Regions from separate parts of the Dyella sp. 2HG41-7 genome, predicted to be linked through region 2. Evidence: predicted binding sites of a transcription regulator. Region 2 holds the regulator's gene; the other holds the start of a gene.
What was found. The regulator FliA, encoded in region 2, starts transcription of late flagellar genes. The targets are predictions, from matches to a motif close to TAAAGTTTNNCNNNCNNNGGCCGATAA.
Positions count from the first base shown of each region.

Region 1: a site for FliA is predicted at 8,728-8,754, ahead of motA (flagellar motor stator protein MotA). Genes of this name have one in related genera too.

Region 1 covers NZ_JAJEJV010000004.1:1,457,579-1,473,466, reverse strand. The annotation lists gene sufD (Fe-S cluster assembly protein SufD) at 1-182, opposite strand, end outside; gene sufC (Fe-S cluster assembly ATPase SufC) at 179-952, opposite strand; gene sufB (Fe-S cluster assembly protein SufB) at 1,051-2,517, opposite strand; gene L0U79_RS07760 (SUF system Fe-S cluster assembly regulator) at 2,514-2,975, opposite strand; gene L0U79_RS07755 (P-II family nitrogen regulator) at 3,234-3,572, shown strand; gene L0U79_RS07750 (ammonium transporter) at 3,601-4,932, shown strand; gene L0U79_RS07745 (phosphotransferase) at 5,152-6,165, shown strand; gene murU (N-acetylmuramate alpha-1-phosphate uridylyltransferase MurU) at 6,162-6,860, shown strand; gene motB (flagellar motor protein MotB) at 6,794-7,801, opposite strand; gene motA (flagellar motor stator protein MotA) at 7,819-8,688, opposite strand; gene secF (protein translocase subunit SecF) at 8,912-9,877, opposite strand; gene secD (protein translocase subunit SecD) at 9,890-11,782, opposite strand; gene yajC (preprotein translocase subunit YajC) at 11,857-12,186, opposite strand; gene tgt (tRNA guanosine(34) transglycosylase Tgt) at 12,348-13,472, opposite strand; gene queA (tRNA preQ1(34) S-adenosylmethionine ribosyltransferase-isomerase QueA) at 13,524-14,555, opposite strand; gene L0U79_RS07700 (M20/M25/M40 family metallo-hydrolase) at 14,644-15,888, shown strand, end outside.
Region 2 covers NZ_JAJEJV010000004.1:690,328-706,215, reverse strand. The annotation lists gene L0U79_RS04610 (methyl-accepting chemotaxis protein) at 1-513, opposite strand, end outside; gene L0U79_RS04605 (chemotaxis protein CheA) at 643-2,634, opposite strand; gene L0U79_RS04600 (response regulator) at 2,806-3,168, opposite strand; gene L0U79_RS04595 (STAS domain-containing protein) at 3,183-3,485, opposite strand; gene L0U79_RS04590 (flagellar hook-length control protein FliK) at 4,379-5,509, shown strand; gene L0U79_RS04585 (flagellar biosynthesis protein) at 5,506-5,784, shown strand; gene L0U79_RS04580 (DUF2802 domain-containing protein) at 5,911-6,318, opposite strand; gene L0U79_RS04575 (chemotaxis protein CheW) at 6,308-6,784, opposite strand; gene motD (flagellar motor protein MotD) at 6,794-7,888, opposite strand; gene L0U79_RS04565 (flagellar motor protein) at 7,885-8,625, opposite strand; gene L0U79_RS04560 (chemotaxis protein CheA) at 8,759-10,696, opposite strand; gene L0U79_RS04555 (protein phosphatase CheZ) at 10,722-11,366, opposite strand; gene cheY (chemotaxis response regulator CheY) at 11,363-11,770, opposite strand; gene L0U79_RS04545 (RNA polymerase sigma factor FliA) at 12,025-12,759, opposite strand; gene L0U79_RS04540 (P-loop NTPase) at 12,761-13,714, opposite strand; gene flhF (flagellar biosynthesis protein FlhF) at 13,875-15,203, opposite strand; gene flhA (flagellar biosynthesis protein FlhA) at 15,412-15,888, opposite strand, start outside.

The DNA of each region.
Region 1 (15,888 bases), 770 kb from region 2:
GCACGCAGCGCCGTGTATTTCCACGCTTCCGCACGCGTATCCGGCATGCCGGCCGCCACGAAGGCTGCGAGATTTTCGCGCCGCGCCGCGTCCAGCCACGCCAACCCGCTACCAGGCAGGCGCAGGTTATCGGCGTCGCGCAGGGCGTCGATAAAAGGCACGGATGCCGACGACTGACTCATGCACGCGCCTCGGTCGTCAGAGCCGGGTCGCGATCGGCCACCCACGCGTAACCGTGTTCTTCCAACTTCAGCGCCAGCGTCTTGTCGCCGCTTTCGACAATGCGACCGTCGGCCAACACGTGCACGAAGTCCGGCTCGATGTAGTCGAGCAGGCGCTGGTAGTGCGTAATCACAAGGAAGGCGCGATCCGGTGAACGCAATGCGTTTACACCTTGCGCAACCTGCTTAAGCGCGTCGATGTCGAGACCGGAATCGGTCTCGTCGAGAATCGCCAGCTTCGGCTCCAACACGGCCATCTGGAAAATTTCGTTGCGCTTCTTTTCGCCGCCCGAGAAACCTTCGTTGACGGCGCGATGCAGCAATTCGTCGGATATCTGCATGATCTTCAGCTTCTCGCGCACCAGCTTGAGAAACTGCATCGAATCCAGTTCCGGTTCGCCACGCTGCTTGCGCTGCGCATTGAGCGCCGCGCGCAGGAAATAGGTGTTGTTTACGCCAGGAATTTCCACCGGATACTGGAACGCCAGAAACACGCCAGCTGCCGCGCGTTCTTCCGGCTCCAACGCAAGCAGATCGCGCCCTTCGAAGATCACGGAGCCTTCCGTCACTTCGTAACCGTCGCGACCGGACAGCACGTTACCCAGCGTCGACTTGCCGGCGCCGTTCGGGCCCATGATGGCGTGCACCTCGCCCGGGTTCACGGTGAGCGTGAGACCTTTGAGAATGTCCTTGCCCTCGACGCGGGCATGCAGGTTTTCGATCTTCAGCATGTTCTGTTCCTGTTGTCGCATCGCTATCGAGCGTGCGATTGAATTCTCGTTACATCGATGAAATCGAATCGGCGCACGCGTCGCCGTTCCGCACATCGTTATCCGACTGCACCTTCCAGCGAGATTTCGAGCAGCTTCTTCGCCTCGACCGCAAACTCCATCGGCAGCTCGCGGAACACCTGCTTGCAGAAACCGTCGACGATCATCGACACGGCGTCTTCCTCGCCGATGCCGCGAGCGCGGCAATAGAACAGCTGATCGTCGGAAATCTTGGACGTGGTCGCTTCGTGCTCGACCACCGCCGTGGGATTTTTCACTTCCATATACGGGAAGGTGTGCGCACCGCACTTCTTGCCGATCAGCAGCGAATCGCACTGCGTGTAGTTGCGCGCACCGTCGGCGCCCTTCTCCACTTTCACCAGGCCGCGATAGCTGTTGGAACTTTTGCCCGCGCTGATGCCCTTGGACACGATCTTGGATTTCGTGCCCTTGCCGATATGGATCATCTTGGTGCCGGTATCGGCTTGCTGGCGATGATGCGTCAACGCCACCGAATAGAACTCGCCGACCGAACGATCGCCGCGCAACACGCAGCTCGGATATTTCCAGGTGATCGCCGAACCGGTTTCAACCTGCGTCCAGGAAATCTTGGAATCGTCGCCGCGGCAATCGCCGCGCTTGGTGACGAAGTTGTAGATGCCGCCGCGGCCTTCTTCGTCGCCCGGATACCAGTTCTGCACGGTCGAGTATTTGATCTGCGCTTTTTCCAACGCGACTAGCTCCACCACTGCGGCGTGCAGCTGATTCTCGTCGCGCATCGGCGCGGTGCAGCCTTCCAGGTAGGACACGTAAGCGCCGTCTTCGGCAATGATCAACGTGCGCTCGAACTGACCGGTGTGGCCAGCGTTGATGCGGAAGTACGTCGACAATTCCATCGGGCAACGCACGCCCTTCGGAATAAACACGAACGAGCCGTCCGAAAACACCGCCGAATTCAATGCGGCGAAGTAGTTGTCGCCCGTCGGCACGACGCTGCCCAGATATTTCTGCACCAGTTCTGGGTATTCGCGGATCGCTTCGCTCATCGAGCAGAAGATCACACCGGCTTCGGCCAGCTCTTTACGGAACGTGGTGCCGACGGAAACCGAGTCGAACACCGCATCCACCGCCACGCCGGCCAGCTTCGCCCGCTCGTGCAACGGCACGCCGAGCTTGTCGTAGGTTTCGAGCAGCTTGGGATCGACTTCGTCGAGCGATTTCGGTTTGTTTTTCGGCGAGGCGTAATAACTGATCGCCTGAAAATCGATCGGCGCGATCTTGAGCTTGGCCCAGTGCGGCGTGGGCATGGTCAGCCAATGGCGATACGCCTTCAGGCGCCACTCGGTCATCCACTCCGGTTCGCCCTTCAACGCCGACAACTGGCGCACGATGTCTTCCGACAAACCCGGCGGCAGACTGTGCATTTCGATGTCGGTAACGAACCCGGCTTCGTAGCGACGGCCGAGCGCGGCGGCGACTTCAGCGTTGTCGCGCAGCACGGCGGGGCTATCGTTTTCGATGGTCATGATGCTGTCCTGCCTTTCAATTCGGTAAGCGCAACGGTGGTCACCGCCGGCGGCGCCACGGGGCGCAGCATGTCGGCCAGACTCATCGTGCGCAGCGCGTTATCCAAAACGTGATTGATGCGTTGCCAGCTGCCGCGCACGCCGCATTGCGCTTCGCGTTCGCACTGGCCGTCGCCCATGCTGCATTCGGTCATGCCGAGCGGCCCTTCCATCGCTTCCACGATCTCGGCCAGGCTGATCTGCTGCGCGGGGCGCGCAAGGCGATAGCCGCCGTTGACGCCGCGAAACGAATCCACCAAGCCGGCGTGTCCTAGCGACTTCAGCAATTTGCTGACGGTGGGCAGCTCAAGATGGGTTTCCTCGGCGATCTGCGCCGTGCTGAGGACATCGCTCGGGTGCGCGGCGATGCACGTCATCACCACGGTGGCGTAGTCCGTCAGTCGGCTGACACGAAACATGGGCAGGGGAAGCCGCGTCTTTAATCCAGACTAAAATGGTACAGATTAGGGGCTTGGCGGTCAAACCAAAGAGGTATTTACCGCCCTTGTCTTTGCACCATCGCGGCGCAAGCCACGCACCAGAATGTGCCCAATTGCTCCTCCGCCGCGCTGGGCCATCCGTCTCCCATGGCGTCGCTATGCGGCCTCCCAGCACCCTGGCGGACTTGGCACGCAATCTGCTGTACCGCAACAAATACGCCCCTGGAGCCGCAGCGCATGAAATGGGTCACCGCGATCATCAAACCCTTCACGTTGGACGATGTGCGGGAGGCGCTGGGCGAGGCCGGCGTGCAAGGCATGACGGTGACGGAGGTGAAGGGCTTCGGCCGGCAGCGCGGACATACCGAGCTGTATCGCGGCGCGGAGTACGTCGTGGATTTTCTGCCCAAGCTGAAAGTGGAAATCGCCGTCGCCGACGATCAGGTCGAACTGGCGATCGAAGCGATCACCCGCGCCGCGCGCACCGGCAAGGTCGGCGACGGCAAGATTTTCGTGAGCGATCTGGAACAGGTCATCCGCATCCGCACGCAAGAGGTGGACGCGGATGCGCTTTGACGTGCGTGACATCAAGGGGAAACCGAACATGCTTGTGCGTCGGCGCAATGCGAAGTGGCTTGTCGCGGGCTTGAGCTTGTTCACCGCGCTGCCGGCGCTTGCGCAAACGACAACGCCCACGCTCAACAGCGGCGACACCGCATGGATGATCGTCGCCAGCGCCTTCGTGCTGATGATGACGATACCCGGCGCCGCGCTGTTCTACGGCGGCATGGTGCGCGCCAAGAACCTGCTTTCGGTGATGATGCAGTGTCTGGCGATCACTGCGCTGGTGACGGTGTTGTGGATGGTTTACGGCTATTCCCTCGCCTTCAGCACCGAAGGCATGCATGCCGGCGTCACCAACTGGCACTCCTTTATCGGCGGCTGGGATCGCGCGATGCTCGCGGGGCTTACGCCGTCGACGCTGTATCAGACCGTGCCTGAAAGCGTGTACGTGATGTTCCAGCTTACGTTCGCCATCATTACGCCCGTGCTGATCATCGGCTCCTACGCGGAACGCATGAAGTTCAGCGCCATGCTGTGGTTCACCGGTTTGTGGGTGACGTTCGTCTATCTGCCGATTGCGCACATGGTCTGGAGCGGTCCCGGTTCGCTGCTGGGCGATCTGGGCGTGCTCGATTTCGCGGGCGGCACGGTGGTGCATATCAACGCGGGTATTGCCGGTCTGGTGGCGTGTCTGGTGATCGGCAAGCGTCGCGGCTTTCCGCACACGCATATGCCGCCGCACAATCTCGGCTACACGGTGATCGGCGCGAGCTTGCTCTGGATGGGATGGTTCGGTTTCAACGCCGGCTCGGCCGTGGCAGCGAACGGAAGCGCGGGCATGGCCATGCTGGTGACGCAGATCGCCACCGCCGCCGCGACCATCGGCTGGGTGGCGATGGAATGGGCCGTGCACAAGCGCGCCAGCGTGTTGGGCGCTGCATCCGGCGCCGTCGCGGGCTTGGTCGCCGTCACACCCGCAGCGGGCACGGCGGGCCCATGCGGCGCGTTGCTCATCGGCTTCGCCGCCGGCGCCGTGTGTTTTTTCACCGCCACCAAACTCAAACACAAGCTCGGCTACGACGACACACTCGACGTGTTCGGCGTGCACGCCATCGCCGGCATCATCGGCGCGCTGCTGACCGGCCCGTTCGCCGCCGCCAAGCTCGGCGGTTTCGGCACGGTCACTTCGCCGATGCTGCAATTGTGGATTCAAGCCAAAGGCGTGGGCTTCACCATCGTGTGGAGCGGCGTGTTGAGTTGGGCGATCTTGAAGCTGGTCGATCTGGCGATTGGTTTGCGCGTCGGTCCCGAGCAGGAGCAAGTGGGCCTGGATATCGCCGAGCACGAAGAGCGCGCGTACAACCTCTCCTGATAAAGGACTCCCTCCCCTGCTTGCAGAGCCTGCCCCGGAATGATTTTGTCCGGGGGGAGGGCTGGGGTGGGGTTGCACGAGCTTGCCGCACGCTTGATGGACTTCACCCCACCCCAACCCTCCCTCACTGCACGTAGGGAACGGAGCAAATCGTCGTGTAACCATGCGTTCGCCGCTTGCAGGCTCTAAGCTCTCTTGGTGTCCGCAACGAATCTCCACATGGAAAGCATGACCGATCGCACCGCCGCCCGCCTGGCCTGGACGCGCACGTCTCTTGGCGACCCTTCGCTCGATCTGCAACCCGCATCGTCCGATGCGAGTTTTCGCAGCTATTGGCGCACGCATTACGACGGTCGCAGCTGGATCGTGATGGATTCGCCGCCCGCGAAGGAAGATCCGCGCCCGTGGGTGAAGATCGGCGCGCAGCTCGCTGATGCGGGCCTGCATGTGCCGGCGGTGTATGCACACGATTTCGAACAAGGTTTTCTGTTGATCGAAGATCTCGGCAATCGCCTCTACTTATCCGAGCTCAACGATACAAATGCCGACGCGCTGTATCGCGATGCGATGAATGCGTTGCTTTTGATGCAAACACGCATGGCATACCGCGATTTGCCGCCCTTCGATCGCAGCGTTTTAGCGCTCGGGTTGGAAGTGATGCCGGAGTGGTTTCTAAAACGCCATCTCGAACACACGCCCGACGGCACGGAACAGCAAGTGCTGGAAGCGGCGTTCGAGGTCGTCATCCAAAACGCCGAAGTACAACCGCGCTGCTTCGTGCATCGCGATTTCCACAGCCGTAATCTGCTGGTTGTCGACGACAACAACCCAGGCGTGATCGATTTCCAGGGCGCGCTAGCCGGCCCCATCACGTACGATCTCGCGTCGCTGCTGCGCGATGCATACATCGCCTGGCCGCGTGCGCGTGTGGAATCCTGGGTGGAGTCTTACCGGCTACGTCTGCGCGATGTCGGTGCGATAGGCGACGATGTCGGCGCCGAACAGTTCCTGCGTTGGTTCGATCTCACCGGCCTGCACCGTCATGTACGCGTGTTGGGACAGTTCTATCGTCTTTGGTATCGCGACGGGAAACCGGGTTATCTGACGGATGTGCCGCGCGTTTATCAGTACGTGATATCCGTGGCGCGCAGCTATTCGGAACTCCACGCGTTTGCGGATTTGATCGAATGCCATGCAGAAGGTCGCGACCTCACTCAGGTGCGCCGCGCATGAGACACGCCTTGATCTTCGCCGCAGGATTGGGCGAGCGCATGCGTCCGCTGACCGATCGCACGCCCAAACCGCTATTGACCGTGCAAGACAAACCGCTGATCGTCTGGCACTTGGAAAAGCTGGCCGCGATCGGTGTGCATTACGTAGCGATAAATACCTCGCATCTGGCCGATCAATTTCCCGAAGTGCTCGGCGACGGCGCGCGCTGGGGTTTGCGCATTCGTTATGTCTACGAGGGCCCGACGCCGCTGGAAACTGGCGGCGGCATGCTCAACGCGCTGCCATTCCTGGGCCCGGAGCCGTTTATCGTGCTCAACGGCGATGTATGGACGGATGCCGACTTCCGCGCACTCCCCGCCGAACCCAAGGGCGTTGCGCATCTGTTGCTGGTGGACAATCCGCCGCATCACGCGCAAGGCGATTTCGCGCTGGACGAACACGGCAAGCTGCACAACGACGGCAACCATCGATTGACGTACAGCGGCATCGGCGTCTACCGCCGCGCGGTGCTGGACAACTGGCCCGCGATCGTCGGCGACGCGGCGGCGAATACGAAACCGCCGCGCTTCAAACTTGCGCCGTTGCTACGCGTTGCGATGGACCAAGGCTTGGTGAGCGGAAGCCACCATCACGGTGTATGGGCCGACGTCGGCACGCCGGAACGCTTGTCGTCGTTGAACGCCGCATCGTTGTGAATGTCTGGCGCGGATGATGCGATAGCTGGCGCAGGAACAATGCGTGCCGGCGGCGCGGGAATCTGCGCGCTATCGGCCGATTCCTGCGAAAGCGCCGCATCCTGCGCTTGCTTGGTCATCATGATGATGCTGATGCGTCGATTGATGGGGTCGCTCGGATTTGCTTTGTCGAACGGCACAGACGCGGCAAGACCCACGACACGCGCGATCTTTCCGTCTTCCAAACCGCCATCGAGCAGTGCGCGTCGCGCGGCATTGGCGCGATCGGCAGAAAGCTCCCAGTTGCTGTAGTGATCGGCGCCGTTATAAGGCGCGTCGTCGGTATGACCGGAAATGCTCGCCTTGTTCGGCGCCTGATCGATAAAGCCCGCCAACTCATGAAGAATGGCGACCGTATACGGCTTCAGCGTCGCGCTGCCCGTGTCGAACATCGGGCGATTCTGTTTATCCACGATTTGGATGCGCAGTCCCTCGGGGGTGATATCGAGCAGCAGCTGATCCTTGAAAGGCTCCAGCGCCTGACTTTTCTCGATTGCCGCATGCAACTGCTGCATCAGATTTTCCAGGCGCTCCTTTTCGCGTTCTCGCGCCAGCTTTTCCACATCCGGCGGAGCCGCGGCGGCAGATTGCATCGCCGCGCGACGATCCTTGCCCGGGCCATGCGGAATATCCATGGCCCCGCCGAGTTTGATCGCACTGTCGCTGGCGCCACCGGGCCCCATCTTGCCGGGCGGCGCGATGGTGGCGTTGCCCGGCGCCATGCTGGGATTTTTGAAATACTCGGAGATGGCGGCGCGTTGTTGTTTCGTTCCCACGCCGATCAGCCACATGACGAGAAAGAACGCCATCATGGCCGTGACGAAGTCTGCGTAAGCAACCTTCCACGCACCACCGTGATGACCGTGCTTTTGGCGCTTCGCACGGCGCACCACGATCATCATTTCGCTGTCTTTCTTGGTCACGCCGGCGCTCCGGCGCGTGCACCTTTGAGGTGCTCTTCGAAATCCTGGAAGTTCGGGCGCATCTGCGGCGACAGTGTCTTGCGCGCAAATTCCACGGAGATCTTCGGGTTATAGCCGCGCAGCGAGGCAAGCAGCGCAACCTTCACGCATTCGAATGCTCGGCCATCTTCATTGACGCGAGCTTCCATCGCGGCGCCAAGCGGGCCGATAAACCCGTAGCAAAGCAAGATGCCGAGGAAGGTGCCGACTAGCGCGCCCGCGATGTGTTCGCCGATCTGCGAGGTATCGCCGCCCAGTTGCGACATGGTGGTAACGATACCAAGCACGGCCGCGACAATACCGAACCCCGGCAGCGCATCGGCCATCTTCGTCACGGCTTGCGCGGGCGCTTCGGCGTCGTGGTGATGCGTTTCCAACTCCACGTCTAGCAGTTGCTCCAACTCGTGCGGGTTCATATCGCCGCCTACCATCAAACGCAAGCAGTCGGTGATGAATTCGATCAGGTGATGCTCTTTCACCAAGCGCGGGTACGCGGTGAAGATCGAGCTCGAATGCGGATCGTCGATATGCGATTCCAACCCAAGCAAACCTTGTTTGCGGATCACGCCGAAGATGTCGTACAGCAGCGACAACAAATCGATGTAGTCCTGCTTGCCATACGTAGCCCCTTTGAAAAGGGACAAGACGTTGCGCAGCGCTTCCTTGACGATCTTCGACGAATTGGCGGAGAGAAACGATCCGACGGATCCGCCAAGAATGATCATCAACTCATACGGTTGCCAAAGCGCGAGGATCTGCCCGTGCGAAAGCAGGTATCCGCCCAGCACGCAGGCAACCACGACAAAGGAACCGATCAGGACAAGCATGTGGACTCCACCACGTCAGGACACCATGTCCCGTCCTTCTTATCGGCCACTGCGAGTCGAAGTTAAGGTAAAAAAATCTCAACACTTTCAATGCGCATCACACGCAATTTCCTGTCACGAAAGTGACAAACCGCGTCACCTCTCTTCACACTTTATGTGACGCAACAAACAAAACGGCCCGCATCTGCGGGCCGTTTGTTCGAAGCGGGACGGAACGTTGTCCTTAAGGACGACGCGCCAACTCCGGATTCTCGCGCGTCACCGGCATCAGGTCCTTCTTCGATACGCCCAGCCACAGCAGAATCGGGCTGGCGACGAAGATCGACGACAACGTACCGATCAAAATACCGATCAGCATGGTGATCGCGAAACCGTGCACCGACGGACCGCCGAAGAAATACAACGCCGCCATCGCGATACTGGTGAACAACGACGTGATGATCGTTCGCGACAACGTGCTGTTGATCGAGCGGTTGAGCACTTCTTCCGAATCGGCTTTGCGCGACGAACGGAACAACTCGCGGATACGGTCGAACACCACCACTTTGTCGTTGATCGAGTAACCGATCACCGCCAGCACCGACGCCAGCACGGTGAGATCGAACTCGCGCTGCACCAGCGAGATCACGCCCAGCGTAACCAGGGTGTCGTGCAATTCGGTCAGCAGCGCGGCGATGGCGAAGCGGCGTTCGAAGCGAATCCACAGATATACGCCGATGCCGATCATCACGAAGATCGCCGCCGTCGTACCGTCGCTACGCAACTGATCGCCCACCTGCGGGCTCACATAGCTGCGGCCCGCAACTTTAGCGTCCGGGCGCGTGGCCTGGATCGCCTTGGCCACGTCAGCGGCGATCAGGTCGAGGTTAGGTGCCTTGCCTGCCTGCTCTACGTAGTGCTTGTCGTCTTTAACTTGGAAGCGGGCCAAAATCTGGCGCGTACCGCCCACGCTCTGCACGACCGGGTTTTCGATGCCGCCGTTGGTCAGCGCCGTGCGTACGTCTTCCACGGACACGGGGTTGTCGTACGTCAGCTCGGCTTCGATACCGCCCTGGAAGTCCAGGCCGTAGTTCAGACCGCGGGTTGCGAGCAGCGCGATGGACGCGACCATCAGCAACACGGCGATGCCGATGCTGATCTTGCGGAGACCCAGGAAGTGGACGTTGCTGTTGTGACTAAAGATTTCCATGAGAGTCTCCGATTACACCGACAGCGTCTTGAGCTTGCGGCCGCCGTGAATAAGCGCGGTGATCGCGTGGGTAACCGTCACCGAGGTAAACATCGAGGTGAGAATACCGATCAGCAGCGTCACGCCGAAACCGCGGATCGGGCCGGAACCCATCGTGGTCAGCGCCAGCGCAGCGATAAGGTGGGTCACGTTGGCGTCGAGAATAGTCGCCCATGCTTTTTCGTAGCCGGCGCGGATCGAAGCCAGCGGCGTGGAGCCGTTACGCAGTTCCTCACGCACGCGTTCGCAGATCAGCACGTTGGCGTCGATCGCCATACCCAGTGTCAGCACGATACCGGCGATGCCCGGCATGGTCAGCGTGACGCCGATCAACGACATCACCGCCACCAACACAACCAGGTTGAAGAAAAGCGCGATATCGGCCACCAGACCGAACAGCTTGTAATAGATCGCAGCGGCCAGCAGCACCAGGCCCAGACCCAGCAACACGGCCTTGAGACCCTTCTCGATGTTGTCCTGACCGAGGCTCGGGCCGATCACGCCTTCGGAAATGATGTCCATGCGCGCCGCAAGCGAACCGCCCTTAAGCATCAGCGCCAGGTCCGACGCAGCCTTATTGCTGGCCAAGCCGGTGGTTTGGAACTTGTTGCTGAAAACGCCGTTGATCGTCGCGTAGTTGATCACTTGATAGGTGGTCTTGGGCGTGCGCACTTCCTTGCCGTCCACAACCTTGGCGTCGGTGGTGTTTTCCACGTACACCACGGCCATCGGCTTGCCGACGTTGTCGCGCGTGAAGTCCAGCATCTTGGCCGCACCGGCCGAATTGAGCGTCACGTTCACGGCGGGCGAGCCGGTCTGCTGATCGTTGCCGGACGTGGCATCGACCAGCTCGTCGCCGCTGGCGATGATGGTTTTGCTGACGAGATACGGTTCGCCACGCGGGCCATAGTACAAATGCGCATCCGGCGGAACGTTGCCGGTCTTCGCCGCATCTTGCACGGCAGGATCGCGCCCGTCGCCCAGACCGGCGACGTATTGCAGCGTTGCCGTGGCGCCAATCACCTTCTTCGCCTCGGCAGGATCTTGCACGCCCGCAAGTTCCACGGAGATGTGATCCGTTCCCTGCGCCTGAATCACCGGCTCGGACACGCCCAGCGCATTGATGCGGTTGGTCAGTGTTTGAAGGTTCTGGCGAATCGCATTCGTTTGCAGATCGCGCAACTTGTCCGGCTTGATCACCGCATTGAGAACGAAACGATCGCCGGTGTTCGCGCCATCGGTGATCGCCAGATCCGGGTATTCGACAGCGATCGCATCGGAGGCGGTCGAACGCGTGGCCGCCGAATTGAGCACCACGTTGACGCCTTGCCCGCGCGTTGCGTTGCGCGTCACGGAGATGAAGGAGATCTTCTTATCCTTGAGCAGCGCGGCAATATCCGTCGTATACCGGGTTTCCTGCCGATCGATGATGTCGTCCTGGTCGACCGCCATCAGGAAGCGCACGCCGCCTTGCAAGTCCAAACCCAGCGGCATCGCGCGACCATTGATCGTGGCCAGCCACTTCGGCACCGTCGATTCAAGATTGAACGCGACCGTGAAGTTGTCGCCCAACGATGCCTTCAGCGCGTCGGCCGCGCTCTTCTGCAAATCGCCGTTGGAAAAACCCACGACCACGTAGTCGCCGCGACTCGCATCGTGCTTGAGCGTTTCGTTGACGTACGGAATCTTGGCCGCCTGCAGCGCAGAGGTGATCTTCTCCTGCACGGTGGGATCGAGCGTCTGACCTTGGCTCGCCGAAACCTGCACGGCTTGCAACGGCACGTACATATTCGGCACGGCGTACAGGACGCCTAGCACCAGTACGATGGCAACTAGAAAGTATTTCCAGCGTGGAAAATCACTCATGCCTTGCATCCAATGATCCGCGGCGCGCGGCTGCGGAAGTAGCGAGAATTAGGAATTGAAAAAAAGCGTGCCGATCAGGCCGACTTCAACGTGCCCTTCGGCAACACTTGCTGCACGGCGCTCTTCTGCAGCTTGATCTTGACGTTCGGCGCGATCTCGACCGTGATGAAGGTTTCGCCCACATCCTCGACGCGACCGGCGATGCCGCCGTTGCTGACCACTTCGTCGCCCTTGGCGAGGCTCGACACCATTTGGCGATGTTCTTTCTGCCGCTTCATTTGCGGGCGGATCATCATGAAATACATCGCGCCAAACAGCACGATCATCATGATCAGCATGGAAAAGCCGCCATTGGCTGCGCCAGGCGCTGCCTGCGCCAGCACGAAAGTCGTCGGAAAAGTCATCTGTTAATCCCGCAAGTTGTGGCTGCGACTGGAGTTTTCGCCGCGCGCCTAAATAAAGACATTGGATTATGCCATGCGCCCCAGTGCCGTGCACGGTACGCAAACCCCTTCCCGAGGCCTTGGCATGTGGCCTTGAGACAAGCTTTGCAAGCCGGGGTTCGCTACTCCCCCGCCCCCTGCCGCCGGGCGTAGAACTCGGCCACGAAATCCTCCAGCGAACCGGCCGCGATGGCCTCGCGCAGTCCGGCCATCAGGCGCTGGTAGTGATGCAGGTTATGGATGGTGGCCAGCTGAGCGCCCAGGATTTCGTTGCAGCGGTCCAGATGTCGCAAATAGGCGCGGCTGAAGCCCTCGCGGCAGGCGTAGCACTCGCAGCCTTCCTCGATCACCCGGGTGTCGGTGGCGTATTTGGCGTTGCGGATGCGCAGCGTACCGTGCGAGGTAAACAAGAAGCCGTTGCGCGCATTGCGGGTCGGCATCACGCAGTCGAACATATCGATACCGCGCCGTACGGCCTCGACAATGTCTTCCGGGCGGCCGACGCCCATCAGATAGCGCGGCCGATCCTGCGGCAACAGCGGCACCGTGAAATCCAGGGTGTGATTGCGTTCCGCCTCGGGCTCGCCCACGGCCAGGCCGCCAATGGCATAGCCGTCGAAGCCAATGTTGATCAAGCCCTCGGCCGAGCGCCTGCGCAAGCTCTCGTAAACGCTGCCTTGCACGATGCCGAACAACGCGTTCGGATTTTTCAAATCGTCGAACCCGCGACGCGAACGTTCGGCCCAGCGCAGGCTCAGTTCCATCGACTCGGCCGCCACTTTCTCCGTGGCCGGATACGGCGTGCATTCGTCGAAGATCATCGCGATATCCGAATCCAGCACCGTCTGGATTCGCATCGACTCTTCCGGCGACAGAAACACCTTGGAGCCGTCTACCGGCGAAGCGAAGGTCACGCCCTGCTCGGTGATCTTGCGTTTGTGCGCCAGCGAAAACACCTGGAATCCGCCGGAATCGGTGAGGATCGGCGCCTTCCATCCGATAAAACGATGCAAGCCGCCAAACTCGCCGATGATGTCCAGCCCCGGGCGCAGAAATAGATGGAAGGTGTTGCCGAGAATGATCTGCGCGTCGATCTCGACCAAATCGCGCGGCGTCATGGCCTTGACCGAGCCGTAGGTGCCCACAGGCATGAACGCAGGTGTTTCCACCGTACCGCGGTCGAAAGTGAGGCGGCCGCGGCGCGCGGCGCCGTCGGTGGCGAGAAGGTCGAAATGCATGGAAGTCATCCGTGCATTATGACATCTCTCCCCCATCGCCCCGGCAGGAGGGGAAAAGGGTCACATGCCCTGCGGCAAGATCAGCATGGCGTCCCCGTAGGAGAAGAACCGATATTCCTCCTCCACCGCATGCCGATAAGCGCTGAGGATGAACTCCCTGCCCGCCAGCGCCGAGACCAACATCAACAAAGTCGATTGCGGCAGATGGAAGTTGGTGATCAACCCATCGATGCTGGTGATGCGATAACCGGGAAAAATGAAGATCTGCGTTTCGCCGGCGAACGGACGCAATTCGCCTTCCACCGTTGCGCTTTCCAGCGCACGCACCACGGTTGTTCCCACTGCAATAACACGACCGCCATCGCGGCGCGTGCGATGAATCTGCTCAACCAGACTCGCACCGACATTGAGCCATTCGCGGTGCATCTTGTGATGCGACAGATCGTCCGCGCGCACCGGTTGAAACGTGCCCGCGCCCACATGCAAGGTCACGTATCCGAAATCGACGCCAAGCGTGCGTAGTTGCGTAAGCATGTCGTCGTCGAAATGCAGACCCGCCGTCGGCGCGGCGACCGCCCCAGGCTCGCGCGCATACACCGTCTGATAGCGTTCCATATCGCTCGTGTCGGCGTGCCGCGAGATATACGGCGGCAAGGGCATCTCGCCTAGCTTCTGCAGCAGCCGCTCCAGCGGCTCCGGCGATTCGAAGCGCAGATGGAAAAAACTTTCATCGCGCCCCAGCACCGTGGCATGACTGCCATCGGCCAATACGATCACCGTGCCTTCGCGCGGTTTCTTGCTGACGCCCAATTGCACGATCGCTTCGTGCGCGCCCATGACGCGCTCGATCAAAATCTCCACCGCGCCGCCGCTCGGCTTGTTACCGTACAAGCGCGCCGGCAACACGCGTGTATCGTTGAAGACCAGCAAGTCGCCTTTACGCAGCAGCGAAGGAAGCTCGCGAAACATCCGGTCCCGCCACGTCCGCGTCGGCACATTGAGCACCAACAGGCGGCTGGCGCTACGCTGGGGAAGTGGCGCCTGGGCGATCAATGCCGGCGGCAAATCGAAGTGGAAATCGGACTTTTTCAAGATTGTGCGCGGCCGGACATGGAGCACAATTATCGCGCAGTGTCTTTCATCTTAGAAACCGGCCGAAAAACGCTCATCAAGGATGCCCATGCCACGCCTCGCCGTTTCCTATGCTTTAGCCGCTTTTGTCGCTATGCAGGTCAGCGCTGCTTTCGCGCAGTCCAACCCGGCCTATCCGCATGAACAGCCCGATCTTCACGCTTTGGCGGCCGCTCCGGACGAGACACAACTGCGGAACACCATCACTACTCTGGTTGAGTTTGGAACGCGCCACACCCTTTCCGACACCATGTCCAAGACGCGGGGCATCGGTGCGGCGCGGCGTTGGGTCCACTCGCGCTTTGAGGCGCTTTCGCATGAGTGCGGCGGCTGCCTGGAGGTCGTTACGCCTTCCGAGACCGTCACCGGCAAGCGCATACCCAAACCGACCGAAGTGATGGACATCGTCGCCATCAAACGCGGCAGCAGCGATCCGCAGCGGGTGATCCTGGTGACCGGTCATTTGGATTCGCGCGTCAGCGACGTGATGGATGCGACCAGCGACGCGCCTGGCGCGAACGACGATGCTTCCGGCGTGGCCGCGCTGATGGAAGCGGCGCGCTTGCTGTCGAAGCAGGACAATCGCGCCACCCTGGTATTCGCGGCGCTTTCCGGCGAAGAACAAGGTCTTTACGGCGGCAAGGTGCTTGCCGACTACGCCAAGGCCCACGGCTGGCGCGTCGAGGCAGACCTCAACAACGACATCATCGGCAACAGCCGCGGCGAAAATGGCGCCAGCGACAGCACGAGCGTGCGCGTATTCAGCGAAGGCACGCGCAGCACGGAAACGCCCGACGAAGCAAAAATACGCAATTACGCCGGCGGCGAAGTCGATTCGCCGTCTCGCAATGTCGCCCGGTACATGGCATCGCTCGCCGATCAATACCTGCCCGATTTTCACGTGCGCATGATCTACCGCACCGACCGCTACGGCCGTGGCGGCGATCAAGTGCCGTTTCTCGAAGAGGGATATCCCGCCGTGCGCGTGACCGAAAGCCATGAGGATTACACACATCAACATCAAACGCTGCGTACCGATCATGGCATCACGTACGGCGACACGATCAACGGCATCGACTTTCGCTATCTCGCACGCGTGACGGCGTTGAACACCATCACGATGGCGGCGATGGCGCGCGCTCCCGCACCACCCACGCAGGTCGGCATCCGTGGTGCGGTCGCTACCGACACTACGCTCAAGTGGCAGAAAGTAGCTGGCGCGGCGAGTTATCGCGTGCACTGGCGCGACACCACGGCGCCGCAATGGCAATACAGTCGAATCGTTGGCGATGTC
Region 2 (15,888 bases):
TTTATAGAAGGACGTGTAGGTGATTTTGTGCTTGTCGCCCTTGCTGCCGGGCATCGGCCACATGTATTCGGTAAGACCGTGACCGTCGCGCTGATCGGCCGCCAGCATCTGGCGATACATGTATTTGCCGGTGGAATCCTTGTCGTCGCGAATGCTGCCGCCCACGCGCTTGGGCATGATCGGGTGCATGCGCATGGTCAAGCCGGAATCGAACACGTAGACGTAGCCAGTGCCGTCGTTCCAGCGCAACGCGGAAAGCGCAACCAAGGCGCGCCGCTGCGCTTCCGCATCGCTAAATTCGCCTTGCGCGGCGCGATCGTGAAAGCTCTGCATCAACGACACGGCGGTCGCCACTTCGTCGCTCAGCGCGCGCTCGCGCGCTTGCATCTGCAAGCCGCGACTGTCGATCGCCGACATCACCGTCAACGCGACCAACCCGATCACGACGATGGCGATGACCAGCCACACCCTGGCCGACAGGCTCAGGCGCGCGAGTATTTTCAAAGGGGACATCATCACGACAACCTTCAATGACATGGGGAAACAGGGCGCGAAGCCCCACGCGTTCCATGCATCGCCGCGCACTGCGCGCGCGAGAATCATTGCAGCGCTGCGCCTTTGCGCAACGCTGCGTCGAGCGAACTACGCCGCCTTGCGACGCGATTGCAGACGAATCAAGCCGGCCACATCAATGATCAACGCCACCGAACCGTCGGCAAGAATGGTCGCGCCGGAGATGCCGTCGACACGGCGATAATTGGCTTCCAGCGACTTCACCACCGCCTGCTGCTGCCCGATCAATTCGTCCACCAACAAACCGACTTGGTTGCCATCCGCTTCGACCACGATCACCAGCGCGTCCTCGATATTCTGTCGCGCATTGGCGCAACCGAACTGCTGATGCAAGCGCACGATCGGCCGGTATTCGCCGCGGAAGCGGAACAGCTCGCCACCGCCAGTCACGCTGCGCACCTGGTCGGCCTTCAACTGCACCGATTCCACAATGGAAACCAGCGGCACGATGTAGCACTCATCGCCCACCGCCGCACGCAGACCGTCGATGATGGCAAGCGTCAACGGCAAGGTAATCGTGAAGGTAGTGCCCTGGCCGGGACGGCTTTGAATGGCAACATTGCCGCCTAAATCCACCACGTTGCGGCGAACCACGTCCATGCCCACGCCGCGTCCCGACAGATCCGTCGTGACCGCCGCCGTGGAGAAACCCGGCTGGAAAATCAACTCGCCGACCGCTTCGTCGCTGAGCCCTTCGCCGCTCTTGATCAAGCCTTTTTCAAGCGCTTTGGCGACGATCGCGTTGCGATTCAAACCCGCACCGTCGTCGACGATTTCCACCACGATGGAACCGCCGCGATGGAACGCTTCCAGACGCAGCGTACCCATGTCGCCCTTGCCCGCCGCACGGCGTTTTTCCGGCGTTTCCAGACCGTGATCGATCGCGTTGCGCACCAGATGCACCAGCGGATCGCCGATCTTTTCGAGCACCGTTTTATCGAGCTCGGTCTGCTCGCCAACCATTTCCAGTTTCACCTGCTTGCCCAGCTTCTGGCTGAGATCGCGCACCAGACGCGGAAAGCGGTTGAACACCGAACCGATCGGCAACATGCGTATGCCCATCACGCTTTCCTGCAGCGTGCGCGTGTGTCGCGCCAACTGCGCCAAGCCGTGCTGCAACATCGCCAGACGCGACGGATCGAAATCCTCGCGGAACTGATCGAGCATTGCCTGCGTAATCACCAGCTCGCCGACCAGATCGATCAAGCCGTCGATCTTGTCGATGCCTACACGCACGGTGCCAGCATCGTTGCTGCTCGCCGCCGCACGCGCCGTTCCTGCCGCGGCGCCCGCACCGGCGGGCGCAGCAACGGCTTCGACCGGCGGTGCGGGCGGTGGCGCGGCGGCAACGAGCGGCTCGATGACCAGATCGCATTCGTCTTCGACCCATTCGAACACCGCCGCGATGGCTTCGCGTTTGACCGCACCGGTCAATTCGGCGCGCCAGGCAAGGTGGCATTCGGAAGGGTCGAGTGCGTCCAGCGCGGGCACACGATCCAACTGTGCCTCGACGACCAGCTGACCGAGCGCAGCCAGTTCACGCATAAGACGCAACGGGTCGTTGCCGCCGGCCAACATGCCGGCGTGGGGACGGAATTGAATAATCCAGCCGCTGGAAACCGTGGGTTTCTCGGCGGTTTTCGCAGCGACTTCCGATGCATCGCGTCCCGCCGCCAGCGCCAACTGCGATTTCAACGCATTGCTGGTTTCGTCGGCCAGCGGCAAACCGCTTTGCGCGCGCGCAAACATCGCGCGCAGGCAGTCGACGGTGCGAAGCAACAGTTCCACCAATGTGCGATCGATCGCACGACGCCCGAAATTGCGGCCGTCGCGCAATTGATCCAGCAGCGACTCCGCTTCGTGCGTAAACGCCGCCATTTCCGGAAAACCGAACGTGGCCGCGCCGCCCTTGATCGAATGCGCCGCGCGGAAAATACCGTGCACCAGCTCGGTATCGCCGCCCTCGTCGAGCGCCAACAAGCCGGCCTCCATCGTATCGAGGCCTTCGAGGCTTTCCTCAAAGAAAACTTTGTGGAATTGGGCGACGTTGATGTTGCTCATGGAAAGGGGATCCTGGATTAATCCTGATACTGCTCATGCCTCACGTCATTCCGGCGAAGGCCGGAATCCAGTTTGACTATGCGTCCGAAGGACACAACATCGATTCTGAGTGCTTCGCACAACGTGTTTGAACTGGATTCCGGCCTTCGCCGGAATGACGGTGAGGCGAGTTCAACCAAGCACGCGCTTGACGGTCGCCAGCAACTGCTCCGGATCGAACGGCTTCACCAACCAGCCCGTCGCACCCGCAGCCTTGCCTTCCATCTTCTTATCCGTGTTGGATTCGGTGGTCAGCATAAGAATCGGCACACCCTTGTAATCGGCGCGCGTGCGCAACTCGCGCACCATGCTGATCCCGTCCATCACCGGCATATTCACGTCCGCCAATACGAGATCGAAACGCGACGACGAGGCTGTATCCAGCGCCATCTGCCCGTTCTCCGCCTCGCTCACCTCATAGCCGGCGCTACGCAACGTAAACGCCACCATGCCGCGCATCGATGCCGAATCGTCCACTGCAAGAATCTTTGCCATCTTCCACCTCAAGTTCAGGCCGACGGTTTCGTCGGCAGTGCCAATACCTGTGCCAACCCGAGCTGCGTCGCTGCGTCATGCAACGGCACGCTCGCGCCCGCCCAATTCACCTGACGCGCGCGCTTCTGCGCTTCGCGTTGAAATACGACCAGCAATTGCAGCGCCGCCGTGTCGACACGGTCCACGGCGGAGCCGTCGAGGACGATTTGCGGGGAGTCCAGGGCGCCGGTGAGTTGCTTGTGCAGGTCGCCGACGTCGGCGATGCGGCAGTCGGCGGGGATGGCTATCCGCGTTTCGGTTTTGCTTTTGGTTGCCATGGCGGGGGTCCGCTGGGTTGGTCTCTTGTTGCCTTTATCGGCGCAGTGTTGGGTAGCTTTAGGTGGCGAGTTGCTGAAGTGTTGGTTGTGCGCGCTATTCGATATTTCGCGGGTTTTGAGATTGCCTGCGGCGCTTTCGGTCCGGAGGACCGAGTCACTTTCTCTTGCTTGCCCAAGAGAAAGTAACCAAAGAGAAGGGCACCCCCGAGGGTGCGCTTGGCGGGCGTCCTGCCCGCCAAGTCCGTGAAGGACTGACGGGGCTTTTCGACAGGGCATCCTGCCCTGACGAAAAGGCATGGGCGTCCTGCCCATGCCCCCTATCGGGGCCTGATCCGCCAGCCCTTCACCGCACCCAAGGGGCCCCGGGTAGAGCAGCGCGCCGTCGTGGCGCGCACTCGGTGCCAGCGCTTTGCGCTGGTAACCCAGGCACGGCCAAAACTGCAGGAATCGATGGCAATGCGGAGAACTTCATGCCCTTACCGGCGCAAAGCGCCGGCACCGAGTGCGCACATGGATGTGCGCAACGTGGGGCCCCTTAGGGCGCGGCAGATGGGCGAAGGAAAGCCCGCAGGGTGGCCGGCATGGATGCCGGCCAGTTTTTCGTCAGGGCAGGATGCCCTGTCGAAAAACCCCGTAGCCCATCTGCGTACTCGGAGGGCAGGATGCCCGGAGAGCGCGCCCTTTGGGGTGCCATTTCTTTTGGTTACTTTTCTTTGGGCAAGCAAAGAAAAGTAACTCGGTCCTCCGGACCGAAAGCGCCGCAGGCAATGCCAAATCACCCCAAAAAAACACAAAAAAACCCCTAAAGTCCAACCACCACCCGCCGATAACCTTCCCAAAGGTTCGCGACCACCCGTGCCAAACCCGGCACACCGCCAACCAAGGACGCAAGCGTGATCATCCAGCCAACCAGCGTTGCCGCACTGACCTGGCTCGGTGCCGCCGCCGGCGCCAGCTCCGAAGGCTGGCGTATTGGCAGCGTGTTGTCGGCGCGCCCGCTGGGCGTGAACGAACAAGGGCTGCTGGTGTTGCAAGTCGGCGCGATCACGGTCGAAACCGAAGCGCCGGGCACCAAGCTGCCACCGCAATTCCAGGTTCGCGTGCTGAGTGTCGGCGCGCAGCCGCAGTTGGAAATTCTCGGCGCGGATTCGCAACTCGATACGACGGTTCATCAGGCGCTACGAGCGCGCTTGCCGCAGCAGAACGGCTACGCGCCGTTGCTCGCCACGGTGGGCGCGCTGTCGCAGTGGTCGGTCGCGAAGCAGTTGCCGCCGTATCTGCGTTCGGCGCTGGCGTTGCTGGAGCACAGCATGAGCACACCGCGCGAATTGACGACGGGAGAAGGGTTGCGTCAGGCGGTGAATCGCAGCGGTCTGTTTCTCGAAGCGCAACTTGCGCATGCGCCGGCGAGCGACGCCAATACCGCGCACGACGATGTGAAAGGCGCGATGTTGCGTCTAGTGGCAATTCTCAAAGGTCAGGCCACGCTAGGCGAAAGCAGCGCGGACGAAGTGGATCCACCTTTGCTGTATCGGGGTGTCGTGCCGCAGGGTCGGTTGCCGTTGCCGCCGGATTTGCTCTCGACGAACGACGCGACGGAATTTCTGCCCCGTCTCTACACCGATGTGCAGGCCGCGTTGGCGCGTTTGGAAGTGGCGCAATTGCAGGCCAATCCGAATCACTGGATCGTCGAAATTCCGGTGCAGGACGACGAAGGCGCCGATGTACTGCAGTTGTCGCTCAAGCACGAGGAAGATGCGCAGCAGGATTGGACGATGGGCTTTTCGCTGGATTTGCCGTCGCTCGGCCCGATCGTCGGCGAGTTGCAGTTGCGAGGCTTGCGTTTATCGGTGCGATTGTGGGCGCAGCTTCGCGACACGGTTGATCTGCTGGAAGCGCAATTCGACCATGTGCGAAAACGTCTCGACGCCACCGGATTGTTTCTGGATCAGCTCACCTGCCAGTTCGGTTTGCCGCAGGCCGGCAATAGCATGAGCGCCGTCTTTTTGAAGGCCACTGTATGAGTACGCCGCTCCCCGCGCCGCAACGCAAAGTCGTGCTTCGCTTGCCCGGCGGCGATGGCTCGCAAGCCTCATCGGGTCGTACGGCGCGCGATGTCGAAAATCTGTTTCGTCACGCGCAAGCGCTTGGTTTGCCGCTGCATCACGATCCGCAGATCGCGGCGTTGCTGATCTCGCTACGCATGAGCGCGGATGTGCCGCCGCAGTTGTACGCCGCCGCTGCGGCGGTGTTGGCGACTATCTACGAAGCATCACGCGATAACTCCCTCTCCCCGTAGGGGAGAGGGCTGGGGTGAGGGGCTGGTCTTGCGGGGGACTCTGTTTGAACAATGGGTATATAAAGTTCAACGCCAGTGTGTCCCCTCACCTCGATCCTCTCCCCGGAGGGGAGAGGAAGAAAAGCGTCAGGCGCGTTTGGCGTACAAACGCAGCACCAGCTCCGCTTCGTGTCGCGACAAACCGCAACGCGACATCAGTTGTTCCGCATCGCCACCTTCGCGCGCTAGCTGCTGCGCCAATTCGTAATCGTTAGCGGGCGATTGGCGAGCGGCTGCGCGCAGCGCGCCCATCTGCGTGGCCGGCACTTCGACCGAACGGCGCGGCGCAACCACATCCGAAGCAGGCGTCGAACGTCCTTCCAACGCGCTCAAGCGATGATCGATCTTGTTTAGCGCGTTGACGATCAGCAGCTCGGGAACGCCACCGGTATCACCGCGTTTTACGCCTTTCAACTGACGCATCTGATACATCAGCAACGCAATCGCAACGGTCTGAAGTACAAGCGCTGCGATTACCGCAAGATCACGCCACATCTTTCAACTCCTTATGAAGGCGGCACAACGTAGGTACGTCGAGCAGCGCGACAAAGCCGCCATGCCAGCCCATCACCACTTGCACGGGATCGTCCACACGCCCGGAGCGCGCCGGTGGCAGTTGGATGGCGTCCGCCTTCGGCTGCAGCAAATCGCCCACTGCATCCACGCGCAAACCGACGCGATGCGATTCGTGCGTGCACACCACAATGCGCACGGTCGACGGATCGCCCGGCTCGCTATGACTCAAGCCGAGACGACGACGACCATCCATCACCGGCACGATATTGCCGCGCAAATGGCAGATGCCGAGCAGATCGTCCGCCGCGCCGGGCACGGGCGTTGGCGATGCATCGCGAATGACTTCGCTGACGCGGCTTAAGAGCACGGCGTAATGTTGGCCGTCCAATTGAAAAGACAACCAAGGTTCGCGTGCAAGCGCTTCGATATTGGGAACAAGGCTCATGCGCAGCGGTTATCCCTTGGTATCCGGTGTATTCGTATGTGTCGATGCGTCGCTTGGCGTGGTCACCAGACTCGCCACCGGTGTGATCACTGACGGCGTGGGAAGCGTTGGCGCCAACGATGGCGTGATCGATGGCGGCGGCGGGTCCGTTTTCGCAGGTTGTGCGGCGGCGACCGATGCGGGCGACGGCACGTTTTCCTGATCCTGCGTCGCGCCATCGTTCGCGTCGGCGGTCTGATTGACCTGGTCGCTATTCGTGTAGAAGCGGCGCGGCGCAGCTTTGTCGCTCAACACCACCACCAGCACGCGGCGGTTGCGGTTGCGGCCGTCTACGCTCGTGTTGTCGGCGGCGGGACGATATTGGCCCCAGCCGACAATGCCTAAACGCTCCGGGTCGACGCCATGTTCGGCGAACAACCGCGCCACGCTCGCAGCGCGCGCCGCGGAGAGTTCCCAGTTGGACGGATAAACCGTCGTATTGATCGGCATATCGTCCGTGTAGCCTTCCACACGCAGCGGATTGGCGAACGGCGCAAGAATGCTACCGAGACTGGTCAACACATCGTTGGCCGACGGCGACAACGTCGCAACGCCGCTGGGAAACAGAATGTCCGTGCGGATTTCGATTTCCAGCCAGTTCGGCGTGCGGCGCACGGCGACAAGGTTCTTGTCGATCAGCGGCTGCAGCGCGTGTTCCACCTGACTGCGGATGCGGTCGAGATTTTCCTGCTCGTCGCTGATCTTCGTTTTGTCTTTGTCGGATTGCGTGTCCGGCGTCGTCGCCGGCGTCGGGATATGTTGCGTCAGCACGGGCAACAGAATTTGCGCAAGCGGCGTGCGCGGAATCGGCGCTGGCTTGTTGGTCGGCACCGGTATGCTCGATTGCGGCGCATTCGGCGTCACCGGCTGAATCACCGAGCGCGAACCGTTGAACGCCGACGAGATCGCCTGCGCCAAGGCGCGGTATTTGGTGGTGTTGACGCTGGACATCGCGTACAGCACCACGAACAACGCCAACAACAGCGTGAGCAAATCCGCGTAGGGAATCACCCAGGCTTCGTGATTGGGATGGTCTTCGTGTTTGTGTTTGCGGCGGCGACTCATACGAGATAGCCCTGCAACTTGCTTTCGATCTGGCGCGGATTGTCGCCCTCGGCAATCGAAATCAAACCTTCGATCAAAATCTCGCGCACTTGCGTCTGTTTGGTGATCAGCGATTTCAAGCGCGCGCCGATCGGCAGCAACAGCAAGTTGGCGAGACTGATGCCGTAGATAGTGGCGACGAACGCCGCGGCGATACCGTGGCCGAGCTTGGCCGGATCGGTAAGATCGCGCATCACCGCCATCAGACCGAGCACGGCGCCGATGATGCCCATGGTCGGCGAATAGATGCCGCCTTGCTCATACACCTTGGCGGCGTGCAGGTCGGCTTGCTCGCGCGTCTCCACTTCCAGTTCGAGCACGCTGCGAATCGCTTCGGGCTCGCTGCCGTCGACCAGCAGCTGCAAACCTTTCTTCACCAGCGGATCGTCTTCGGCGTCGATATGCGGTTCGAGACCCAGCAAACCCTGGCGACGCGAGATTTCGCTCCAGCCGATCACGCGGCTGATCAAATTGGCAGGCTGCAATTGCGGCGGCTTGTACACCATGCCCAACATGCCGATCGCGCGCTTGAGCACCTTGCCTTGCGTATGCAGCAGCAACGCAGAGATCGTGCCGATAAACACGATCACAAAAGCCGCCGGATTCCACAGCGCGGAAACGTCTGTGCCTTTGAGAATCGCGCCGACGATCAGCACGACGAAAGCTAGGATGGTGCCGGCGATGCTTATGACGTCCATGTCGACGCCTCGCAAATAACCTCGCACTCGTCGCCCCGGCGCACGCCGGGGCCCAGCGTCTTTGCTGGAACGAAGTCACTGGGCCCCGGCGTGCGCCGGGGCGACGGGTGAACGGTGTCGTTGAGTGGTTTCATCAGGCCGACACCTTTAACGAAGGAAGAAGACGCCCGTCGTCTTGCGACAACGCAGCGAGATCCAACACCAACGCAAGACGCCCGTCACCCGTCACCGTCGCGCCAGCAACGCCAGGCACGCCTTCGAACAACGGACCGAGCGGCTTCACCATCACGTCTTCGCGGCCGATCACTTCATGCACCAGGCAACCCAGATGCATATGGCCGACATGCAACACCACCACGTTGCGTCCGCCTGCGCCGTGCACGCCCGCCCAATCGGCGAGATCGCCCAGCACCAGCGCGCGACCGCGATGCGCGGCGACGCGACGGCCGTCGAGCATGTGATCGTGCTGCGGATTCAACTCGAATACTTCGCTCACGTTGCTGAGCGGCAGTGCGAACAAGCGATCGCCGACGCGCACCATCAACACGCGCAAGATCGCGAGCGTCAGCGGCACGGTGAGTTCCAATGTGCTGCCGTGACCCAGGCGCGACTGCACCTGCAGCGTGCCACCCAGTTCGGCGACGCGCGTTTTCACCACGTCCATGCCGACGCCGCGTCCGGAAATATCGGAAATCGTGGCGGCGGTGCTGAAGCCCGGACGGAAGATCAATTCGTAGCATTCGACTTCCGACAAGCGCGCCGCTTGTGTTTCGTCGATGACGCCCTTCTCCACCGCTTTGCGACGCAGCACTTCCGGATCCATGCCGCGACCGTCGTCGCTGACGGAGATCACGATGCGCTCGCCGCGCTGACTGGCCGACAGTTTGACTTTGCCTTTCGGCGACTTGCCTGCGCGTGCGCGACCGGCCGGATCTTCCAGACCATGGTCGACGGCGTTGCGCAACAAGTGAATCAGCGGATCGGCCAGCGCTTCGACCAGGCTGCGATCGAGATCGGTATCTTCGCCTTCGGTGACCAGCTCGATGTCTTTGCCTAGCTGACGCGCGAGATCGCGCACGATGCGCGGAAAACGCTGAAACAAACGACCGACCGGCTGCATGCGCATGCCGAGCACGGCGGTTTGCAGATCGTCGGATACGCGATCCAGATCGCCCGCCATGGTCGCCAACATTTCATTGTCGCTGCGCGTGGCCAAACTCAACAAGCGATTACGCAGCAGCACCAATTCGCCGGCGCGACTGACCAAGGTATCCAGACGCGCGGTATCCACGCGCACGGTATTTTCGGCGGGCGCTTTGGCCGGCGCGGCGGTACGCGCTGCGGGAGCGGGAATAGGAGCCGGCGCAGGTGCGGGCGCCGCCGCAACCGTTTGACCTGGCGCCGCACCCTTGCCGTGCAAATTGTCCAGCAACGATTCGAATTCGTCGTCGCTGATTTCTTTCTTCTCGTCGACGACCGGCTTTTCGGAGCCGGGCGCGGCGCCTTGGCCGTGCAAAGCATCGAGCAAGCTTTCGAATTCGTCGTCGTTGATTTCATTGGAGGCGTGATTGGTCGCGCCGGGCGCGCCGCCTTCGCCGTAGAGCGTATCGAGCAGCGCTTCGAATTCCGCCTCGATCGGATCGGCCGAGCGTGCGGGTTTCGCCGATGCGTTCGCCGCAGGCGCGTTGTCCGCCACTGGCTGCAAACGTGCGAGCAAACTCGCGGGCGGCTGCGCCATCGCATCGCCGCTCGTCAACGCCGCCATCATCACGTTGAGCAGATCCAGCGATTCGAGCAGCGCATCCATATGCGCCGAGTTCAGCACCAGCTTCGCGTTGCGCGCGTCGTTGAGCAGTTCTTCGGCGCAATGGCACAACTGCACCATCGGATCGATGCCGAGAAAGCCGGCGCCGCCTTTCACTGTATGAAAGACGCGAAACACCGCATTGAGCAATTCGCGATCGTGCGGCGAGGCTTCCAGCTCCACGAGCTGTTCGCCCAGCCGTTGCACCAATTCTCCGGCTTCCACCAGAAAATCGTCGCGCAGCTCGCTGTCCAGGTTCGCATCCATCAACGTCTGTATCCGCAGGTTACGATCAAAAACCGAATTCGCTCAGCAGACGATCCACTTCGTCCTGGTCGTGAACTTTGGCGACTTCCATCGGCGCTTCGCGACCGGCCAGCGCACCGGTGAGGCGCACCAGTTCCAGCAGCGACGATTCCACGCTTTCGATAAAGGTCACCACTTTCTTGACGCGCTGACCGGCGAGATCCTGCCAGGACTGCACCAGCACCATGTCGTTGAGGCCTTCGCTGCACGCGCTGGCGAACACCTGCGCCTGACGCGCCAGCACGGCGGCCGGGTCGGTCTCGCTGTTGTTGAAATCCAGCACCGCAACGGCGTTCTGCGAAAGCGCTTCGGCTTCCGGGCGAATGCGGTCGACGAAATCCAGGCTGCGATGCGCGGCCTGCGAACTCATCTCCAACACTTCGGCCAGATGCTTGCGCGCATTGATCATGCTGTCGGGCATGCCTTCGTTGGCGAGATCGGCGCCAAGACGGCTCATCGCGCCGTGCAGGTCGCGCGCCAGCACGCCGAGCGCGCGGAACAAATGCTGCTCGCGTTGACGCACCATCGTGTCGAGCGCTTGCTCGAACGCGGCGCCGTCTTTGCTGTTGAGCAGGTCGATGACTTCAGGCGGTAGCGCTTCGGCTGCGACGGGTTTGGCAATAGCGTTCATGCGGAAGCTCCACGGGCGGCCAGGCGCTCGAAGATTTTGTCGAGCTTTTCTTTGAGCGTCACAGCGGTGAACGGCTTGACGATGTAGCCGTTCACGCCGGCCTGCGCCGCGGCGATGATCTGCTCGCGATTGTTTTCGGCCGTCACCATCAGCACCGGCATGCCTTTGAGCTTGGGCTCGGCGCGAATCGCCTGCAGCAATTCGATGCCGGTCATGTTGGGCATGTTCCAGTCCGTCACGACCATGTCGAAACTGTTCGCCTTCAACATCGTCAACGCGTTGTTGCCGTCGTCGGCTTCCTGGATCAGCGGATTGCTGAAACCGAGCTCGACGAGCAGGTTGCGGACGATGCGTCGCATGGTGGAGAAATCGTCTACCACCAAAATTTTCATGTTCTTGTCCAAACACGTTCTCCAGATGCTTGAAACGGGGAAGGGATTCGAGAAACGAGTGAGGCGCGAAACGTGGGTGGTTTTCTTCCCTCGGAAGAAGGTTCCGCATGGGTCGGGTCGGTGAAGCCAGGACGCGCTTCGTTGACCTTGGTTCCCCTGCGAACCCTCTTCCGAAGGAAGGGGTTTGCACGCATCGATGCGCCGGTTGCCTTGGGTGTCGCTAATTGCTGAAACTCGTTGCCTGCTCCTTCGCTCGTACGTTGTTGCTAGCCGCGCCAATCGCCCATGCGCGCGCGCAGCCTTACCAAAGCCTGGCCGTGGATCTGGCAGACGCGAGATTCCGTCACGCCCAGCACCATGCCGATTTCTTTCAGGTTCAATTCCTGTTCGTAATACAGGGACATCACCAGTTGTTCGCGCTTGGGCAACGTGCTGATCGCTTCGGCCAGCGCTTCGCTCATGTTGTTCTGCTCGAAGCTGTCTTGCGGCCCCAAGCTGTCGTGATCCACCACATCCAACGCGCTGCCTTCGCCGCCTTCGCCGTCGTCCGGCGCCGTAAGGCTGAGCAGTCGCGCGCTGGTCGCGTCGGACATCACCTGGTGATATTCCTCGGCGGTCATGCCGAGACGTTTCATCACTTCGGCGGTTTCCGCATCCGCGCCCGTTTCGTTTTCGATCTGCCGCACCACTTCGGCGACCTCGCGCACCTTGCGGTGCACGGAGCGCGGCGTCCAATCGGTGCGTCGGAGTTCGTCCAGCATCGCGCCACGAATGCGGATGCCCGCATACGTTTCGAAGCTGGCCGCGCGATCCGTCGTAAAGTTTCGCGCCGCCTCCAGCAAGCCGATCATGCCCGCCTGCATCAGGTCTCCTACGTCAACGCTCGGAGGCAAGCGACCCATCAGGTGGTAAGCGATGCGGCGCACGAGCGGCGCATGCTTGCGTACTAATTGGTCTGCATCTTCGCGTTGCAGCTGCAGATATTCCGAAGCCACATTCATGTCACCACCCCGCAGCCGGCACGCTCTGGCCGCTGAAAAAGGCAATCCGTCCGAGATCCGGGCACGAGGGTTTACCCCATGTATCGACCGCACCCGCCAATTGCTTGAATCCGACCGCCGCGCGGCTGGATGGCCACAGATCGACCACCGCGCCCTGGCGCCGGATCGCCTGCCGCAGCCATTCGTCGTGCGGCACCATGCCCATGTAGTCGAGCGCCACGTCGAGGAACCGGCCGCATACACGCGCCAGTTTTTCAAAAAGTTTTTTCGCGTCGCCCGCCTGGCGAACCATGTTGGCGACAATATGGAAGCGCCGCACGTCGAAGTCGTGGGCAAGAATTTTGATCAAGGCGTAAGCATCGGTGAGCGACGCAAGCTCGTCGCACACCACGATCACTACGTCGTCGGCCGCGGCGGCGAACATCGCCACGTTGTCGGAGACGCCCGCTGCGGTATCCACCACCAGAAACTCCGGTGGCTGGATCAGTTCGTCGAACGCGCGGATCACCGCCGCGTGCTCGCCGTTGCCCATCTTCGCCAAGCGGCGAATGCCCGAACCGCCCGGCACCACTTTCAGACCGTGCTGCGCCGGCATGATCAGATCCTGCAGCGCGCACTTCCCGTCCAGCAGATGCCCCACGTGGCGCGCAGGGCTCAAGCCCAGGTGCACGTCTACGTTGGCGACGCCCATGTCGGCGTCGAGCAACATCACGTCGCGCCCGGCCATCGCCATCGCCATCGCAAGATTCACCGCGACCGTGGTTTTGCCGACACCGCCCTTACCGCCTGCTACCGCGATCGTGCGCGTGATGCGCGTACGCGGAACGATCGGCCGTAAGCTTGCCGCCTGATGGAGCGCATCGGTTTCTTCCCGATGCACGCGGGCGGTCGAAAACAGATTGTGCAAGCCTGCTGCCTGGTTCACTTGCAGTGCCTCGTTCGTACCAAAAGTCATTGAGCCTGTCCCATATTTCTGCGTAGTTCGCATGGGGTCTGAGCGGTCGTCAGGTGGTGACGCGTGGCGCAGCGCCAGACTGGCCGTCTGGTCAAGCCGCGCGTTGCCGCCTGGCGGCCGCTCAGGCACCGTGCGGACAACGAAGGGGTATGGGACAGACTCATAATCCTGCCACCGCCAGGCCGAAGCGATCGGCCATGTCGAGGTCCTCACCCGCCGGACCCAGCCGGCGTTGCTGCTGCGCGGCGCGGCACACAAGCACGCGCGCATCGGCAGCACTGATATCTTCGGGAACGCGCTGACCGTCGGTGGTGCAATCCAGCGGAATGCGGTGACGGATCAGCACCGACAACAAGCCGCCGAGACTGGGCGCTTCGTCGAGCTTGGTCGCGATGCACGCGCTCGGTTGCAGCGGCAGATACGCGCGCACCGATTCGTCCAGCGCGGTGGACTGCGCATTCGCCGCCAGCACCAGGCAGGCACGCAATTGCGTGGCGCCTTGCGCGGCGGCGTCGCGCAGCACATCCATCTGTTGTTGCAGGCGTGCATCGTTGCCGGACACGCCAGCGGTATCGACCAGCACCGTGTGGTGATCGCGCAGCAGATGCAGCGTTTGCGCAAGACCTGCGGCGTCGTATGCGGGATACACGCGCACGCCGAGCAGGCGACCGTAATGTTCGAGCTGTGCGGCAGCGCCGATGCGGTAATGATCGGTGCTCACCAGCGCGACCTTCGCCGGACCGTGATGCATCACCGCGCACGCGGCGAGCTTGGCGATTGTGGTGGTTTTGCCCACGCCCGTGGGACCAACCAGCGCCGTGACGCCGCACACGTCGGCCAGACCGCGGCCGCTGACTTTCAAGCTGCGGCTGAGCAAACCCAGCGGCAGATAACGCGCCTGGTCGACGTTGATGTCTTCCGGCAATTCATCGATGAGCTGACGCGAGACGTCGGTATCGATACCCAGACGCGACATATCGCGCAACACGCGGGCGCGCATCGGACTGCGGCGCTCCATATCGTTCCACGCGAGACTCGACAACTGCTGTTCGAGCAGCTGGCGCAGGCCGCCGAGTTCGTTGCGCATGCGCGCGGTTTCCAGCGCGTTCTGCTCCAGCATCGGCTGCAGCGCAGCGATTTCGTTGGACGGCAGCGGCAACGGAGGAGGAGGCGGCGGCGTGGCTGCGCGTGTTTCTTTCGCGACGGTTTTGACGACTTCTTTCGGCGTTTCTTTGACGATCTCTTTCACGCGCTCTTTCGGCGCGTCTTTCGCGACTTCTTTCACCGGCGGCTTGGCCGCTTCCGGCGTCGGCGCGTTGATGCGCGCAGCTTCGCGCATCAGCGCTTCGTCGTAGTCGACGGCGGCGATGATCTCGATGCCTTCCTCAAGACGGCGCGTGGAAAGGATCACCGCATCGGCGCCCTGCTCCGCGCGCACGTCGCGCATGGCCTGGCGCATATCGGAAGCCAGGAACCGTTTGATCTTCATGGTGCATTCCTCACTTTTACTTCCTCTCCCCTCTGGGGAGAGGATTGCGGTGAGGGGCCGGTCTTGCCGAGATGTTCGTTCGAAGCACGCTTCGATTGCGGCTCAACGCCAGGTTGACCCCTCACCCCAGCCCTCTCCCCGGAGGGGAGAGGGAGTAGCGTGCGCATGCGGAACATCATCGTCGCCTACCTCACTCGTTCTTCGTTACTCAACGTCCGATCGCTTGCACCAAGCGCACGCGACGGTTGTCCGGTACTTCGTTGTAAGCCAGCACATGCAGGTTCTGGGCCACGTGGCGCGTGAAGCGAGAGAGCCACGGACGCAGTTGCGGTTGCACCAACATCACCGCCGGTTCGCCGCTCGCTTCCTGTCGCCGCGCCGCTTCTGCAACGCTTTGTTGCAGACGATCGGCGAGACCCGGTTCCACGGCGGCGCCTGCTGCACCACTGCTTGAAAGGGATCCGAGCAAGATCTGTTCCAACTCCGGAGCGAGCGTCAGCACGGGGATTTCCGTGCCCAAACCCGCGATTTCCTGGACGATCTGACGACCCAGCGCCACGCGCACATAGGCAGTAAGCGCGCCAGGATCCTGACTCTGGCTCGCGTGCTCCGCCAAAGACTCGACGATGCTGCGCATGTTGCGGATCGGCACCCGCTCGGCGAGCAGGTTTTGCAGCACTTTCAC